One region of the Pseudomonas sp. LARHCG127 genome, then DNA from elsewhere that is predicted to be linked to it. Evidence: predicted binding sites of a transcription regulator. Region 1 holds the regulator's gene; the other holds the start of a gene.
What was found. Region 1 encodes sigma-54, which starts transcription at its own class of promoters, with help from an activator protein. Its sites were predicted from a motif close to ANTGGCATNNANNTTGCTNT; they were not measured.

Region 1 (7,089 bases):
GGGGTCAATGCCCATCCGCGCTTCGCCGAGTTGTTCAGCCAGCAACTGACGCAATTGACCCAGGTGCAATTCACCCCAGGCAAGAACCTGTTCGCCCTGATCGGCTCCCAAGACACCGCCGTGGCGGTTTCCGGGCAGCTCAAGACCACGGCCGTGTCGCTGATGAAAATCGCCAACGACCTGCGCTGGATGAATTCCGGGCCGCTGGCAGGCCTGGGCGAGATAGAACTCGAGGGCTTGCAGCCGGGTTCCTCGATCATGCCCGGCAAGGTCAATCCGGTCATTCCTGAAGCCACCGCGATGGTGGCGGCCCAGGTAATCGGCAACGACACGGTGATCACCATCGCCGGTCAATCGGGCAATTTCGAATTGAACGTGATGCTGCCGATCATTGCCCAGAACCTGCTGAGCAGCATCACCCTGATGTCCAGCACCAGCCGCTTGCTGGCGGACAAGGCCATCGCCACGTTCAAGGTCAACGAAGCCAGGCTCAAGGAAGCGTTGTCGCGCAACCCGATCCTGGTGACCGCGCTGAACCCGATCATCGGTTACCAGAAGGCCGCTGAAATCGCCAAGAAGGCTTACCAGCAAGGCCGGCCGGTCATCGACGTCGCCCTGGAACACACCGACCTGACGCGCAGCGAACTCGAAGTCCTGCTGGACCCGGAGAAGCTCACCGCTGGCGGCGTGTAACCCCCGACACCTGTGTGGAGGACTCATCATGGAACACTGGAAACGTACGATCGAACGGGCCAATCGCTGTTTCATGCAAGGCGAGCTGGTGGATGCCCGCGAAGCCTACCTGCAAGCCCTGGCGCTGGCCCAAGTGTTGTTCGAGCGCTGGGCGGACGCCGACGAAGCCGTGGCCGCCTGCGTCGTCTCCCACCACAACCTGGCGGACCTTCACCTGCGCTTGAACCAGCCGGAGGAGAGCGCCGAATACTTGTGCGCGATCCACCAGCGGTTGTTGCAGACAATGCAGGACGAACGGCTGGCACCGGCCTTGCGCGCCGCTGCACAACGCCAGAGTCACAGGACCTATGTCGAACTGCTGAATTTCATCAGCGAGCACGGTGAGTACCCGCGCACCCAACGCCTGCTGCACTGCAATGCCACCACGCCCCGGCAGCGCTATGCCCCTCTTCATCATGGAGTTCATTGAACATGGCTTTTACCTTGCCTGCATTGCCTTACGCCTACGACGCCCTGGAACCGCACATCGATGCGCAAACCATGGAAATCCACTACACCAAGCACCACCAGACCTACATCAATAACCTCAACGCGGCGGTGGATGGCACCGAATACGCCGAATGGCCCGTCGAAAAACTGGTGGCCAGCGTGGAACAGTTGCCACAAAACCTGAAGGCTGCGGTGATCAACCAGGGCGGTGGCCACGCCAACCATTCGTTGTTCTGGGAGGTGATGACGCCCCAGGGCGGCGGCCAGCCCGAGGGCGCCCTGGCGGCGGCGATTGACGCGCAGCTGGGCGGCATCGAGCGTTTCAAGGAAGCTTTCACCAAAGCGGCGCTGACCCGTTTCGGCAGCGGCTGGGCCTGGTTGAGCGTGACCCCGCAAAAGACCCTGGTGGTGGAAAGCAGCGGCAACCAGGACAGCCCGTTGATGAATGGCAACGCGCCGATTCTTGGCCTGGACGTCTGGGAGCATGCCTATTACTTGCGTTACCAGAACCGTCGACCGGAATACATCAACGCCTTCTACAACGTGATCAATTGGCCTGAAGTTGCCCGACGCTATCAGGCAGCGCTGGCTTCAAGTCCTTCATGAACACAACCCAAGGCTGATCATGGACACTCAAACACTGGCGATTGGCGGCGGACGGATGTTCCGCTATGCCTTGGGGTCGCTGTTGCTGTTGGCCGGCATGACGTTGTTGGCGGCCCAGGGCCTGGCGTGGCTGGACCTGGAGCCCAAGCTGTTGCGGGCGCTTCAAGGCGGTGGGTTGTGCGCCTTGGGCACCGCGCTGGGGGCCGTGCCGGTGTTGGTCATTCGACGCATGCCCCAGGCCGTGAGCGATTCATTGCTAGGCTTCGGGGCCGGGGTGATGCTCGCCGCCACGGCGTTTTCGCTGATCGTGCCGGGCATTGCCGCGGCCGAGCAACTGGGGCTCACACCTTGGGCCGCCAGCGGTCTTATCTGTTTTGGCATCATGTCGGGGGCGTTCGGGCTGTACCTGGTGGACCGCAAGGTGTCGGCCAGTCCTGAGAGGCTGATCGCAGCGCCAGGACGTCCGGTCATTGCGCCGCGGATCTGGTTGTTCGTGTTCGCCATCATCGCCCACAACATTCCGGAAGGCATGGCGGTGGGCGTGTCAGCAGGCGGCGGCATGCCCGATGCCGACAGCCTGGCAATGGGTATCGCCTTGCAGGATGTCCCCGAAGGGCTGGTGATCGCGCTGGTGCTGGCCGCGGCGGGTATGTCGCGGGTGAAGGCGTTCCTGATTGGCGCCGCGTCCGGGCTGGTCGAACCCGTGTTCGCGCTGTTGTGCGCCTGGTTGGTGAGCCTGGCCGAAATGCTCTTGCCCCTGGGGCTGGCGTTGGCGGCCGGGGCGATGCTGCTGGTGGTGACCCATGAGGTCATACCCGAATCCCGTCGCAATGGTTACGAGAAATTGGCGAGCCTGGGATTGCTGGTGGGGTTTTGTCTGATGATGGTGTTGGATACGGCGTTGGCCTGATCCAATCCAGGGGCCATGCGTTTGTGCTGTTGTGGCGAGGGAGCTTGCTCCCGCTGGCCTGCGAAGCGGGCCCCGTTGTGTTTTCCTGCTGTGGATTTACGGCTGCTTCGCAGCCGAGCGGGAGCAAGCTCCCTCGCCACAACAAGCTCGGCTCGAGTCCTGGGGGGTTACTCGCCTTCGTCGAAATAATTGTTGATCAGCGCCACCAGCGCATCCATCGCTTCCTGCGCCTGCTCCCCTTCAGTGCTCAGGTGAATCCTGGTGCCCTTGCCAGCGGCGAGCATCATCATCGCCATGATGCTTTTACCGTCGACGGTGCTCTCGGGCGTACGCCCGACCCTGATCGTGGTATCCGGAAACTTCCCCGCCACACCGACGAATTTTGCCGACGCCCGGGCATGCAAACCCAGCTTGTTGATGATTTCAATTTCCCGAGCAGGCATCGCGATGTGAATCCTTTAGCTGAGGTCGCGGTGGCGAACCTGGACATTCTTCAGGGATTGTTGCAGGAGCTGACCCAGGCGTTCGGTCAGGTAGACGGAGCGGTGATGACCGCCGGTACAGCCGATGGCGATCGTGACATAGGCGCGATTGCTCGCGGCAAAGCGGGGTAGCCATTTGAGCAGGTAGCTGGAGATGTCCTGGTACATTTCCTCGACGTCCGGCTGTGCGGCCAGGTAGTCGATCACTGGTTGGTCAAGTCCGGACTGCTCGCGCAATTCCGGCTTCCAGTAGGGGTTGGGCAGGCAGCGCACATCGAACACCAGGTCGGCGTCCACCGGCATGCCACGCTTGAAGCCGAACGACTCCACCAAAAACGCCGTGCCCGGCTCCGGTTGGTTCAGCAGGCGCAGCTTGATTGTGTCACGTAGCTGATACAGGTTCAGGTGCGTGGTGTTGACCTTCAGGTCGGCCAGGTCGGCAATCGGCCCCAGCAACTGGCTTTCATCGTCGATGGCTTCGGCCAGGGAGCGGTTGGCGTTGCTCAGGGGGTGGCGCCGGCGGGTTTCGGAAAAGCGCTTGAGCAGCGTCTCCTCATCGGCATCCAGGTACAACACATCGCACTGGATATGCCGGCTGCGCACTTCCTCGAGCAGTTCAGGGAAGCGCGACAGGTGGCTCGGCAGGTTGCGCGCATCGATGGACACCGCCACCAGCGGCTGCGCCAGTTCCGTGTGGATCAGGGCGCGCTCGGCCAGTTCCGGCAGCAGGCCGGCGGGCAGGTTGTCGATGCAATAGTAGCCGCTGTCCTCAAGCACGTTGAGGGCCGTGCTTTTACCGGAGCCGGAGCGGCCACTGACGATGATCATGCGCATGTTTAATGACCGTTCTGCTCGTCCAGGACCACCTGGTACAAAGCTTCGTTACTCGGTGCGCTGCGCAGTTTTTCGCGCACTTCCTTGCGGTCCAGCATGCTGGCAATCTGGCGCAGCAGCTCAAGGTGCGCATCGGTCGCCGCTTCCGGAACCAGCAATACAAACAGCAGGTCGACCGGGGCGCCGTCGATGGCGTCGAAATCTATGGGGGTATCAAGGTGCAACAATGCGCTGATCGGCGCGGCACACCCCTTGAGACGGCAGTGAGGAATGGCGATGCCGTTGCCAAAACCGGTGGAACCGAGTTTTTCACGGGCAACCAGGGCCTCGAAGACGTCCTGCATCACCAGATCAGGCACCTCGCGGTGGATCAGGTTGGCAATTTGTTCGAGGGCTTTCTTTTTACTGCCGCCCGGCGCGTTCACTTGGGAACGGCCGGGGGTCAGGATGGTTTCTAGTCGGATCATGGATTGGGGGGGTTAACGACCGGTGGCGCCCTGGAGGAGGCTCTGGGTCTTTTCCTTATGCTTTTTGAGTTGGCGATCCAGCTTGTCGGTCAGCAGGTCAATCGCGGCATACATGTCTGTGTGCTCTGCGTTGGCAACCACTTCTCCGCCGGGAATATGCAGCGTGGCTTCGATTTTCTGCAGCAGCTTCTCGACGTTCATCGTGACTTGCACGTTGGTGATCTTGTCGAAATGCCTCTCCAATCGGTCGAGTTTTTCGCCGATGTAGGTGCGCAGGGGTTCGGTCACTTCCAGTTGGTGTCCACTGATGTTGACTTGCATACAGCTTCTCCTTCGTTGCCAGTGCATAAAGCGGCAGGCAGAAATGCCTGCCACTGGAACGCTGTGGCGTGGCCTTGTTACATCAACCGCTTGCGTTCGCTCGAAGGCGCGATCCCGAGGGATTCACGGTACTTGGCGACGGTACGGCGGGCCACCTGAATGCCTTGTGCCTCCAGTAAACCAGCGATCTTGCTGTCACTCAACGGCTTTTTCTGATTTTCCGCAGCCACCAGTTTTTTGATGATCGCGCGGATGGCCGTGGACGAGCATTCGCCGCCTTCGGAGGTGCTGACGTGGCTGGAGAAAAAGTATTTCAATTCATAGATGCCCCGGGGGGTATGCATGAATTTCTGGGTGGTCACCCGGGAAATCGTCGACTCGTGCATGCCCACGGCCTCGGCAATGTCATGCAGGACCAAGGGTTTCATCGCTTCATCGCCGTACTCCAGGAAGCCGCGCTGATGCTCGACGATCTGGGTGGCAACTTTCATCAATGTTTCGTTGCGGCTTTGCAGGCTCTTGATGAACCAGCGGGCTTCCTGCAGCTGATTGCGCATGAAGGTGTTGTCGGCGCTGGTGTCGGCACGCTTGACGAAGCCGGCGTACTGGGCGTTGACGCGCAGCTTGGGCACCGACTCCTGGTTGAGCTCCACCAGCCAGCGATCATTGTGCTTGCGCACGATCACGTCGGGCACCACGTACTCAGGCTCGGTGGATTCGATCTGCGAGCCGGGGCGCGGGTTGAGGCTCTGCACCAGCTCGATGACCTGGCGCAGCTCATCTTCCTTGAGCTTCATGCGGCGCATCAGTTGGCTGTAGTCGCGACCGCCCAGCAGGTCGATGTAATCGGTGACCAGTCGCTTGGCTTCGGCCAGCCACGGCGTCTTGGCGGACAGCTGGCGCAATTGCAGCAACAGGCACTCGCCCAGGTTGCGAGCGCCGATGCCGGCCGGCTCGAACTGCTGGATGCGATGGAGGACGGCTTCGATCTCGTCCAGCTCGATGTCGAGCTCGGGGTCGAAGGCTTCGAGGATTTCCTCGAGGGTCTCGTCCAGGTAGCCCTGGTTGTTGATGCAATCGATCAGGGTCACGGCGATCAGGCGATCGGTGTCGGACATCGGTGCCAGGTTCAGTTGCCACAACAGATGGCTTTGCAGGCTCTCGCCGGCAGAGGTGCGGGTGGTGAAGTCCCACTCGTCGTCATCGCTGCTTGGCAGGTTGCTGGCGCTGGTCTGGTAGACGTCTTCCCAGGCCGTGTCCACGGGCAGCTCGTTGGGAATGCGTTCGTTCCATTCGCCCTCCTCGAGGTTGTCCACCGTCGGGGCGGCTTCCTGGTAGGACGGTTCCGGGATCTCGGTGTTGGTCTTTTGCTCGACGTTGTCGGCCAGCGGATCGGTGTTATCGAAGTCGTCGCCTTCTTCCTGGCGTTCGAGCATCGGATTGGACTCCAGGGCCTCCTGGATTTCCTGTTGCAGGTCCAGGGTCGACAATTGGAGCAGGCGGATGGCCTGTTGCAGCTGCGGTGTCATCGTCAGCTGCTGGCCCATTCTCAAGACTAGCGATGGTTTCATGGCAGGGGCTTAACACCTTATTCGCCGGCGCACATGCGCCATCCACTACAGGGCGCCGGAGCGCCAAACTTAAGCAAATTATATGCCTGAAACTGAAGTGTTTGCCTAGAGCGTCGCCATAATAAAATCAAACGACGCCCGGGCAATTCGCCAGACACGTGTGCTTACAGGCGGAACTCATGGCCCAGGTACACTTCCTTGACCAGGTCGTTGGCCAGGATCGCAGCGGAGTCACCTTCGGCGATCAACTGACCGTCATTGACAATGTAGGCGGTTTCGCAGATGTCCAGCGTCTCGCGCACGTTGTGGTCGGTGATCAGCACGCCGATGCCCTTGGCCTTGAGGTGATGGATGATCTGCTTGATGTCCCCCACCGAGATCGGGTCCACGCCGGCGAACGGTTCGTCGAGCAGGATGAATTTCGGCGCGGTGGCCAGGGCGCGGGCGATTTCCACGCGACGCCGTTCACCACCGGACAGGCTCATGCCCAGGTTGTCGCGAATGTGGCTGATGTGGAATTCCTGCAACAGGCTTTCCAGCTCCTGGCGACGGCCGGCCTTGTCGAGTTCCTTGCGGGTCTCGAGGATTGCCATGATGTTGTCGGCCACCGACAGTTTGCGGAAGATCGACGCTTCTTGCGGCAAATAGCCGATACCGGCCTTCGCGCGGCCGTGCATCGGCTGGTGGCTGACATCCAGGTCGTCGATCAATACGCG
Region 2 (7,089 bases), on a different contig from region 1:
GGTACGCCAGCCTTGAGCATCGTGGCCATCTGGCGGGTGAAAAGGGCAATGTCCAGCGGCTTGATGCGCTTGCCCTTGCTGAATATCGAGGTGGATTTCTTGCGGACCTTCTCCGGGTTGATGCCTTGCTTGCGCAGTTGTGCCTTGACCAGGGCCGGGCTCTGGCCCGTCAGCTCGCCGGTCATTTTCGTGCCTTTGCGGTCCTTGCCTTCCCACGTGTACACATCGGTTTTGACTGCCTTGACCGCCATGTTCAATCCTTGGTGACCCGGTTGATTTCTTCGAGGCTGGTGACGCCCTGCATCACTTTGAGCAGCCCCGATGCGCGCAGGTCATTGAAGCCGTCGTTGCGCATCTGCAGATCGATTTCCAGCGAGTTGCCCTCGGCCATGATCAACCGTTGCAGCTCGGGCGTGTTCTTGACCACTTCGTAAACCCCCACGCGCCCTTTGTAACCGTGGTTGCACTGTTCGCAACCGACCGGCTCATAGATCGTGAATGTGCCGATGCGTTCCCGAGGGAAACCTTCCTTGAGCAAGGCTTCCTCGGGAACCTCGATGGCCTTCTTGCAGTGGTTGCACAGCTTGCGCGCCAGCCGCTGGGCGATGATCAGGTGCACGGCTGTGGCGATGTTGAACCCCGGAATGCCCATGTTCTGCAAGCGGATCAGGGTTTCGGCGGCGCTGTTGGTGTGCAGGGTGGACAGCACCAGGTGGCCGGTCTGGGCGGCCTTGATGGCGATTTCGGCGGTTTCCAGGTCGCGGATCTCGCCGACCATGATCACGTCCGGGTCCTGGCGCAGGAACGAGCGCAGGGCCTGGGCGAAGTCCAGCCCCTGGCGCGGGTTCACGTTGACCTGGTTGATGCCTTCCATGTTGATCTCCACCGGGTCTTCGGCGGTGGAAATGTTGATGTCCACGGTGTTGAGGATGTTCAGCCCGGTGTACAGCGACACGGTCTTGCCCGAGCCGGTCGGGCCGGTGACCAGGATCAGCCCTTGCGGTTGCTTGAGGGCGGCCATGTACAGGTCTTTCTGGTCCGTCTCGTAGCCCAGGGCATCGATGCCCATTTGCGCGCTGGACGGGTCGAGGATCCGGATCACTACTTTTTCGCCCCAGAGCGTGGGCAGGGTGTTGACCCGGAAGTCGATGGACTTGGTTTTCGACAGGCGCATTTTCAGCCGGCCGTCCTGGGGTTTGCGCCGCTCGGAAATATCGAGGCTGGCCATGACCTTCAGGCGGGCGGCGATGCGGGTCGCCAATTGGATCGGCGGCTTGGCCACTTCCCGCAGCATGCCGTCGGTGCGCACCCGCACCCGGTAGGTTTTTTCGTAGGGTTCGAAGTGCAGGTCGGAAGAGCCGCCCTTGATCGCGTCCAGCAACATCTTGTTGACGAAGCGCACCACGGGCGCGTCATCGGTGTCTTGGGTGCCGATGGAGTCCTGCTTGGTGTCGTCGATCGATTCGATGTCCAGGCCATCGAGGTCAACATCGCCCATGCCTTCCAGGCCGGTGCTACTGGACTCGAAGAATTTTTCGATGGCGTCGCTGAGCTTGTCGTCCTCCACCAGGATGGCTTCGGTGGTCAGGCCGGTGCTGAACTGGATGTCGTTGATGGCCTGGTGATTGGTAGGGTCGGAGATGCCCACGTACAGCTTGTTGCCACGCCGCCACAGCGGCAGGGCGTGGTGCTGGCGCACCAGTTTTTCGCTGACCAGGCCGGTGGGCTGGGCTTCCTTGTCCAGGCTGTTGAGGTCCAGCAGGGCCACGCCGAAATGCTCCGAGGCGATTTCCGCGATCTGGCGGCTCTGGACCAGTTTGTTCTGCACCAGGTAGCTGACCAGGGGGATGCGGCTGCGTTGGGCCTGTTGATACGCCTGTTGCGCACTTTGCTCGGTGAGCAGTTCGGCCAGCACCAATTGCTTGGTCAGGCCGCTGAGGGCGATGTCATTCATGGGGATACCGGACGCGGACAGTTCATGACTTATAGCCTAGTCAAGCATCGACGCCAAACCAGCGGGCCAGGGTGACAAAAAACGTCAGATAGTGCGGTTGTTGAGGTAGGACGCCGCCGTTGTGCGGGATCGACACCCTTTATTGATGGGGCTTGAGGGTTGGCATGTGCCCTGCAATGGCGGTTTCAGGTCATGAGATTTCGACTCATGCATGGGAGATGTCTATGAATAAGCAAAAGGGCTTTACGCTGATCGAGCTGCTGATCGTCGTGGCGATCATCGGCATTCTGGCGACGTTCGCGTTGCCGCAATATTCCAAGTATCAGGCGCGGGCCAAGGCGACGGCTGGGCTGGCGGAGGTCACTGCATTGAAAGTGCCGTTCGAGGACGTCATGAATCAAGGTACCAATCCGTCCTTGGCCAACATCGGTGGAACATCGCCCACCAGCAACTGCACACTCACAGCGTCGGGGACGGCCAACGATGGAGTAGGCACGATCGCTTGCACCCTCCTTAATGCACCTGCCCCGGTGCTCGGCAGAACTATCACGCTCAGTCGATCTGCCGCAGGGGTCTGGACCTGTGCCTCTACTGCCGCTCAAGAATTCTTGCCGGCTGGTTGTGACGGTGCATAACAATGCCGGTTGACTCGGCCCCGCTTAAACAGCGGGGCTTTTTTATTGGGCGTTGGAAATGTTCAGGAATTCAGAAGCTTAGCGGGCGAGCGAAACCCGCAACTTGCATGTCGAAAATCGACATGTCATGCATTTTGCATGATCGCCAAAATCGTCGCTTCGCTTAACCTGCTGATTTATAAGCAATTTATAAATGTTTCAAAACTGGCACAGCCTTCGCACTACTCCTGTTAACCCTGCCGGGATTCATCTCCGGCGGTTTCTGAGAAAAACAGGAGTTACTCGTATGAAAAAGTTCGCTATCACTGCCGCCGCTGCTACCGCTCTGACCCTGACCATGGCTAGCGCATTCGCCGAGACCACTCAAGCAACTCAGGCGCCAATGATGCTGGCTGCAGGCGAAGTGACAGAGGCCAAAGAAGACGTTTCCGATACCTGGATCACCACCAAGGTCAAAGCTGACCTGGTCACTGAAAAAGGCATTCCAGGTACAGATATCAAAGTCGAAACCAACAAAGGCGTTGTGTCGCTGTCGTCCACTGTTGCCGTGACCGACGCTCAGAAAGATATGGCCGTGGCGATCGCCAAGAAAATCAAAGGCGTCAAGGCCGTATCGGCTGACGGCCTGAAAGCCGAGTAAGGCCAAGGCTTCTCGCCTGGACTGGGAGAAGGCACGGCAAACGGGCTGAGTCATACGCTTGCCGTTGCTTTGGAGTTCATGCGAAAGGCCATAGGGATGTGGCCATTACAGGCCTCCGGCATTTGTGTCGGGGGCCTGTTCTATTTTGGAGAGGGGGCAGTGCGTGGCAGCCGGGAACCGAGTTGCCTTCATCGCGAGCAAGCTCGCTCCCACAGTGGATCGCATTGAAATCGGGCCCCTGTGGGAGCGAGCTTGCTCGCGATGGCGGCGGCACGAACAACACAAATGTTCGCGAGTTGCGTCGTGACTCGGTCACCGCCCCCGCTTGCTGGTGATCTCCACCAGCCGATTCCCCTCGAAACGCAGGTACTGATACATGCCGTTGTTGGGGCCGTAGGTCAATTCTTCCACCGGGTATTCTTCCCGGCGATTGACACTGCGCTTGTAGCCCAAGTCATCCCGCGCCGCAGGCTGTCCGCACTTCTGCAGCACTTCGCCCAAGCGGTCGCCGACGCTGATCAGCTGGTTGCCGCAGCGCAGCGTGGTGGCCGCCGATGCCTGGCCGGCGGCGAGCAATAGACCCAGGCCGAGCCCGCACCAGGTTTTCATCTTATTCGGCATCCAGATGCATAGGCGTGACCACCCGGCCATCGCTTTCGGCCTGGCCGAGGCTGGCGTCGATGAAATACACGCGGTCGTCGGCCAACTGGCCTTTGTCCACCAGGAAGTCCTTGATGCTGCTGGCCCGTTCCTGTCCCAGTTGGCGCAACAGCACGTCGCTGCCGCTCCAGAACTTGATCACGCCTTCGCGCAGTTTCTCGATGCGCGCCGTTTTATCCAGTTGCGTCCATTCGGCCGGCGGCTGGGTCTTGAGGCGCGTGCGGTAGATGCCTTCGAGCAGCGGTGCCTTTTCATCCTCGGGCACCTCTATCAGCGAAGCCTGGGCCGGAACCTTGTCACCCCGACGCTGGAGCATCTTGTAGTAGTTGTACTGGTATTCGCGCTCCAGCCGCTGGGCCGCGAGCAATGGCCCGTCGCTGCTTTCGGCGGCGGTACCCTCGATCTCCAGGCGCAGCTCCGGCCGTTTGGCCAAGGCTTCGGAGAGTTTGAGCAGCGTGCCTTCGTTATCCTTGCTAAGGTCGCTGGAGCCCGGCGCAAATGCGACGCTGCCCAGGTCTTCCGAACCGCCGCCGGCCACCAGTCCACCAATGAGCTTGAACGGCGCCTGGGCCGCGCGGACCACCAGGTTGCGCAGGGTCTGCCAGACGATCGGCATGACGCTGAATTGTGGATCGTTGAGGTTGCCGCTGACCGGCAGTTCGATGGAAATCTTGCCCTCGGAGTCCTTGAGCAACGCGATGGCCAGTTTCAGCGGCAGGCTCACGGCGTCCGGGCTGTCGACTTTTTCCCCCAACTGCAATTGCTCGACCACCACCTTGTTGTCCGCCTGGAGCTGGCCCTTGGTGATGCGGTAATGCAGGTCGAGATTGAGTCGACCCTTGCGGATGCGATAGCCAGCGAACTTGCCGGAGTAGGGCGTCAGGGTAGTCAGCTCGACCCGCTTGAAGCTGGTGGCGATGTCGAGGCTGGCCATCGGATCGAAAGGGTTGACCGCGCCCTTGATGGTGACCGGCGCGTAACGGTCGACCTTGCCCTTGATGTCCACGCTGGCCGGTTTGGCCTGGCGGCTGTCGATGGTGCCGATCTGGCCATTGAGTTGCTGGATGGCCGTGGCGAAGTTGGGGGTCAGGCTGAAGTCGGCGAAGTTGGCCGAACCGTCATTGATGGCGACGCCGCCGATGTGGATGCCCAGCGGTTTTTCCTGGGTCGCCGGTTTGGCCGCGGTGCTCTTCGCGCCGCTGTCGGCCGGTTGCGGGATCAGCAGGTCATCGACGTTGGTGGTGCGGTCGTCATTGATCATGAACCGCGCGTAAGGCTGAAACAGGTTGACCTTGTCGATGGACAGGCTGTCGCCGTGCTGGTAGTTGAGGCCTTCGAGAACCAGCTTCTGCCACTTGAGGAAATCACGGGTCTTGAGGGTGTCGAGGGTGTGCAACTGGTCGACCTGGGCGCGGCCGGTGATGGCAAAGGCCAATGGCTCGGTGCTCTTGAGGTCGACCGCCAGGTCGCTGCCGAGCATCCCGGAGCGCAGCTCCAGGCGAATGAACGGATTGATGTATGCCTGGGCGACGCGCAGGTCGATGTCCTGGGTCTTGACCTTGAGCCTGGCGCTGATCGGGTTGAGGTTGACCTCGCCGTCGGCCAGGATCTTGCCCTGTTTGCCCAGCCCGGTGTCGAGCTTGAGGGTAAAGGGCGAGCCGTTGAGGGTGTCGTAGTTCTGCAGGTCGAGGTTCAGCGGGCCGACCTCCAGCGCCACGGCGGGCTGCGCCTGGCGGTCGGCCAAGTGCACGTGATAGTCGCGCAGTTGCACGTCCTTCAACAGCACCTGCCACGGTTTGCTCGGTGGTGCCGGTTCAGGTTTTGGCGAGTCGGCCGCCGCCGGGGCGGATGCTGGTTCAGCCTTGACCTGCGGTTTGGCTGGCTGGCTGGCGAAGAGTTTCTGCCAGTCCAGCTGCCCGTCTGCCTCGCGAGCGGCCCAGGTTTCCAGCTTCTGGCTGCGGATCTTGCCCACGATCACTTGCTGCTTGGCCAGGTCCACCGTGGTTTCACTGACATCCAGGCGTTCGAGTTTCACCAGTGGACGCCCATCGGGGGCTTTAATGGCGAAGGGCGCGACACTGACCGCGACATTGTTGAGCAGCAGTTCGGTGCCTTTGGCCAAGTTGAGCTTGTAGTCGGTGCTGAGGTTCAGGACACCGTTTTCCAACACCAGCGGCACCGCGTCGCGCACGTAGGGCCACCAGGCTTTCATCTGGCCACCAGTGACTTTGAGCGTACCCTGGGAAGCAATTGGCGAGAGGCTGAAATTGCCGGTCCAGTCGATCTGCCCGCCCTCGGGGCCGGCGGCCACCAAGGTCATGTCGGCGTTGTCGTCGGGCAGGGTGCTGAGGTTCTTCAGCTCGAAATCGAGGGTGTCGTACAGGAACTCGATGGGCTCGCTGGGGCGCAGGTCCTGGAAATGCACGTAACCGCCAGCCAACTTGATTCGATCGACCCGCAGCGGAAAAGGTTTGGCCTCGGGATCGGCGGGCGTCGGTTCGCTGGCTGGCAACTTGAACAGGCCCAGTAGGTTCAACTGACCGTCCTTGGTGAACACGACTTCGGTCTTGGGCTTGTCCAGCTCAATGTTCACCAGATGGAGGGCCCCGGACCACAGGCTGTCGAGTTGCAAATTGGCGTACAGCCGTTCGAAGCCGACTTGCTCTTTGCCCGGTTCGCCGATGTTCAAGCCCCAGAGGGTGACTTCAAGGCTGAAGGGATTGAGTTCGATGCGCTGGATCTGGGCCGGTACTGTCGCAAGGGCGGCCAATTGCTGGTTGGCGATGCGCAAGGCGATGCCTGGCAGAATCAGGAAACCCAACAGACTGTAGAGGGCCAGTGCGGTCAACAGGGCGCCGATAGCGCGAATCAATCCTTTGGGCATGTGCGGCTTCATCTAGGTGTGAATTCGGAGTGCCTTGGAGTATGGCATGCGTTTACGGTTCCGAAGCCACTGTGATTTATGAGATTTATCTGGTTTCCCTGTGAGAATTCAGTCCGGGGCCTAGAGCTGGAGGATCAGCGTCTTGAGCGGCGGTTGCTGATCCAGGGAGGGGAAATCGCTGCCTGGGGTCAGCACGCTCCAGTCGCGCACCGGGCGGCCGGCTTTTTCCGCACAACGCAACACCTGCTCGCGCCAGTCGTCCATGGGCACTTTTGCCAGGTTGTTGCAGCAGATCAGCACACCATTGTCAGCTGTG

Region 2: ACIPQ1_RS27595 (pilin) is a predicted target of sigma-54. The motif match lies at 2,113-2,132, and genes of this name have one in related genera.

The regions. Positions count from the first base shown of each region.
Region 1 is NZ_JBIXJT010000015.1:73,976-81,064, forward strand. Features, by position in the region: gene ACIPQ1_RS23135 (class II fumarate hydratase) at 1-693, shown strand, start outside; gene ACIPQ1_RS23140 (hypothetical protein) at 722-1,162, shown strand; gene ACIPQ1_RS23145 (superoxide dismutase) at 1,165-1,788, shown strand; gene ACIPQ1_RS23150 (ZIP family metal transporter) at 1,808-2,698, shown strand; gene ACIPQ1_RS23155 (HPr family phosphocarrier protein) at 2,866-3,141, opposite strand; gene rapZ (RNase adapter RapZ) at 3,157-4,014, opposite strand; gene ptsN (PTS IIA-like nitrogen regulatory protein PtsN) at 4,017-4,481, opposite strand; gene hpf (ribosome hibernation-promoting factor, HPF/YfiA family) at 4,494-4,802, opposite strand; gene ACIPQ1_RS23175 (RNA polymerase factor sigma-54) at 4,880-6,373, opposite strand; gene lptB (LPS export ABC transporter ATP-binding protein) at 6,538-7,089, opposite strand, start outside.
Region 2 is NZ_JBIXJT010000025.1:26,123-33,211, forward strand. Features, by position in the region: gene ACIPQ1_RS27585 (type II secretion system F family protein) at 1-251, opposite strand, end outside; gene pilB (type IV-A pilus assembly ATPase PilB) at 254-1,954, opposite strand; gene ACIPQ1_RS27595 (pilin) at 2,179-2,589, shown strand; gene ACIPQ1_RS27600 (BON domain-containing protein) at 2,876-3,229, shown strand; gene ACIPQ1_RS27605 (DUF2845 domain-containing protein) at 3,542-3,838, opposite strand; gene ACIPQ1_RS27610 (DUF748 domain-containing protein) at 3,840-6,773, opposite strand; gene ACIPQ1_RS27615 (class I SAM-dependent rRNA methyltransferase) at 6,894-7,089, opposite strand, start outside.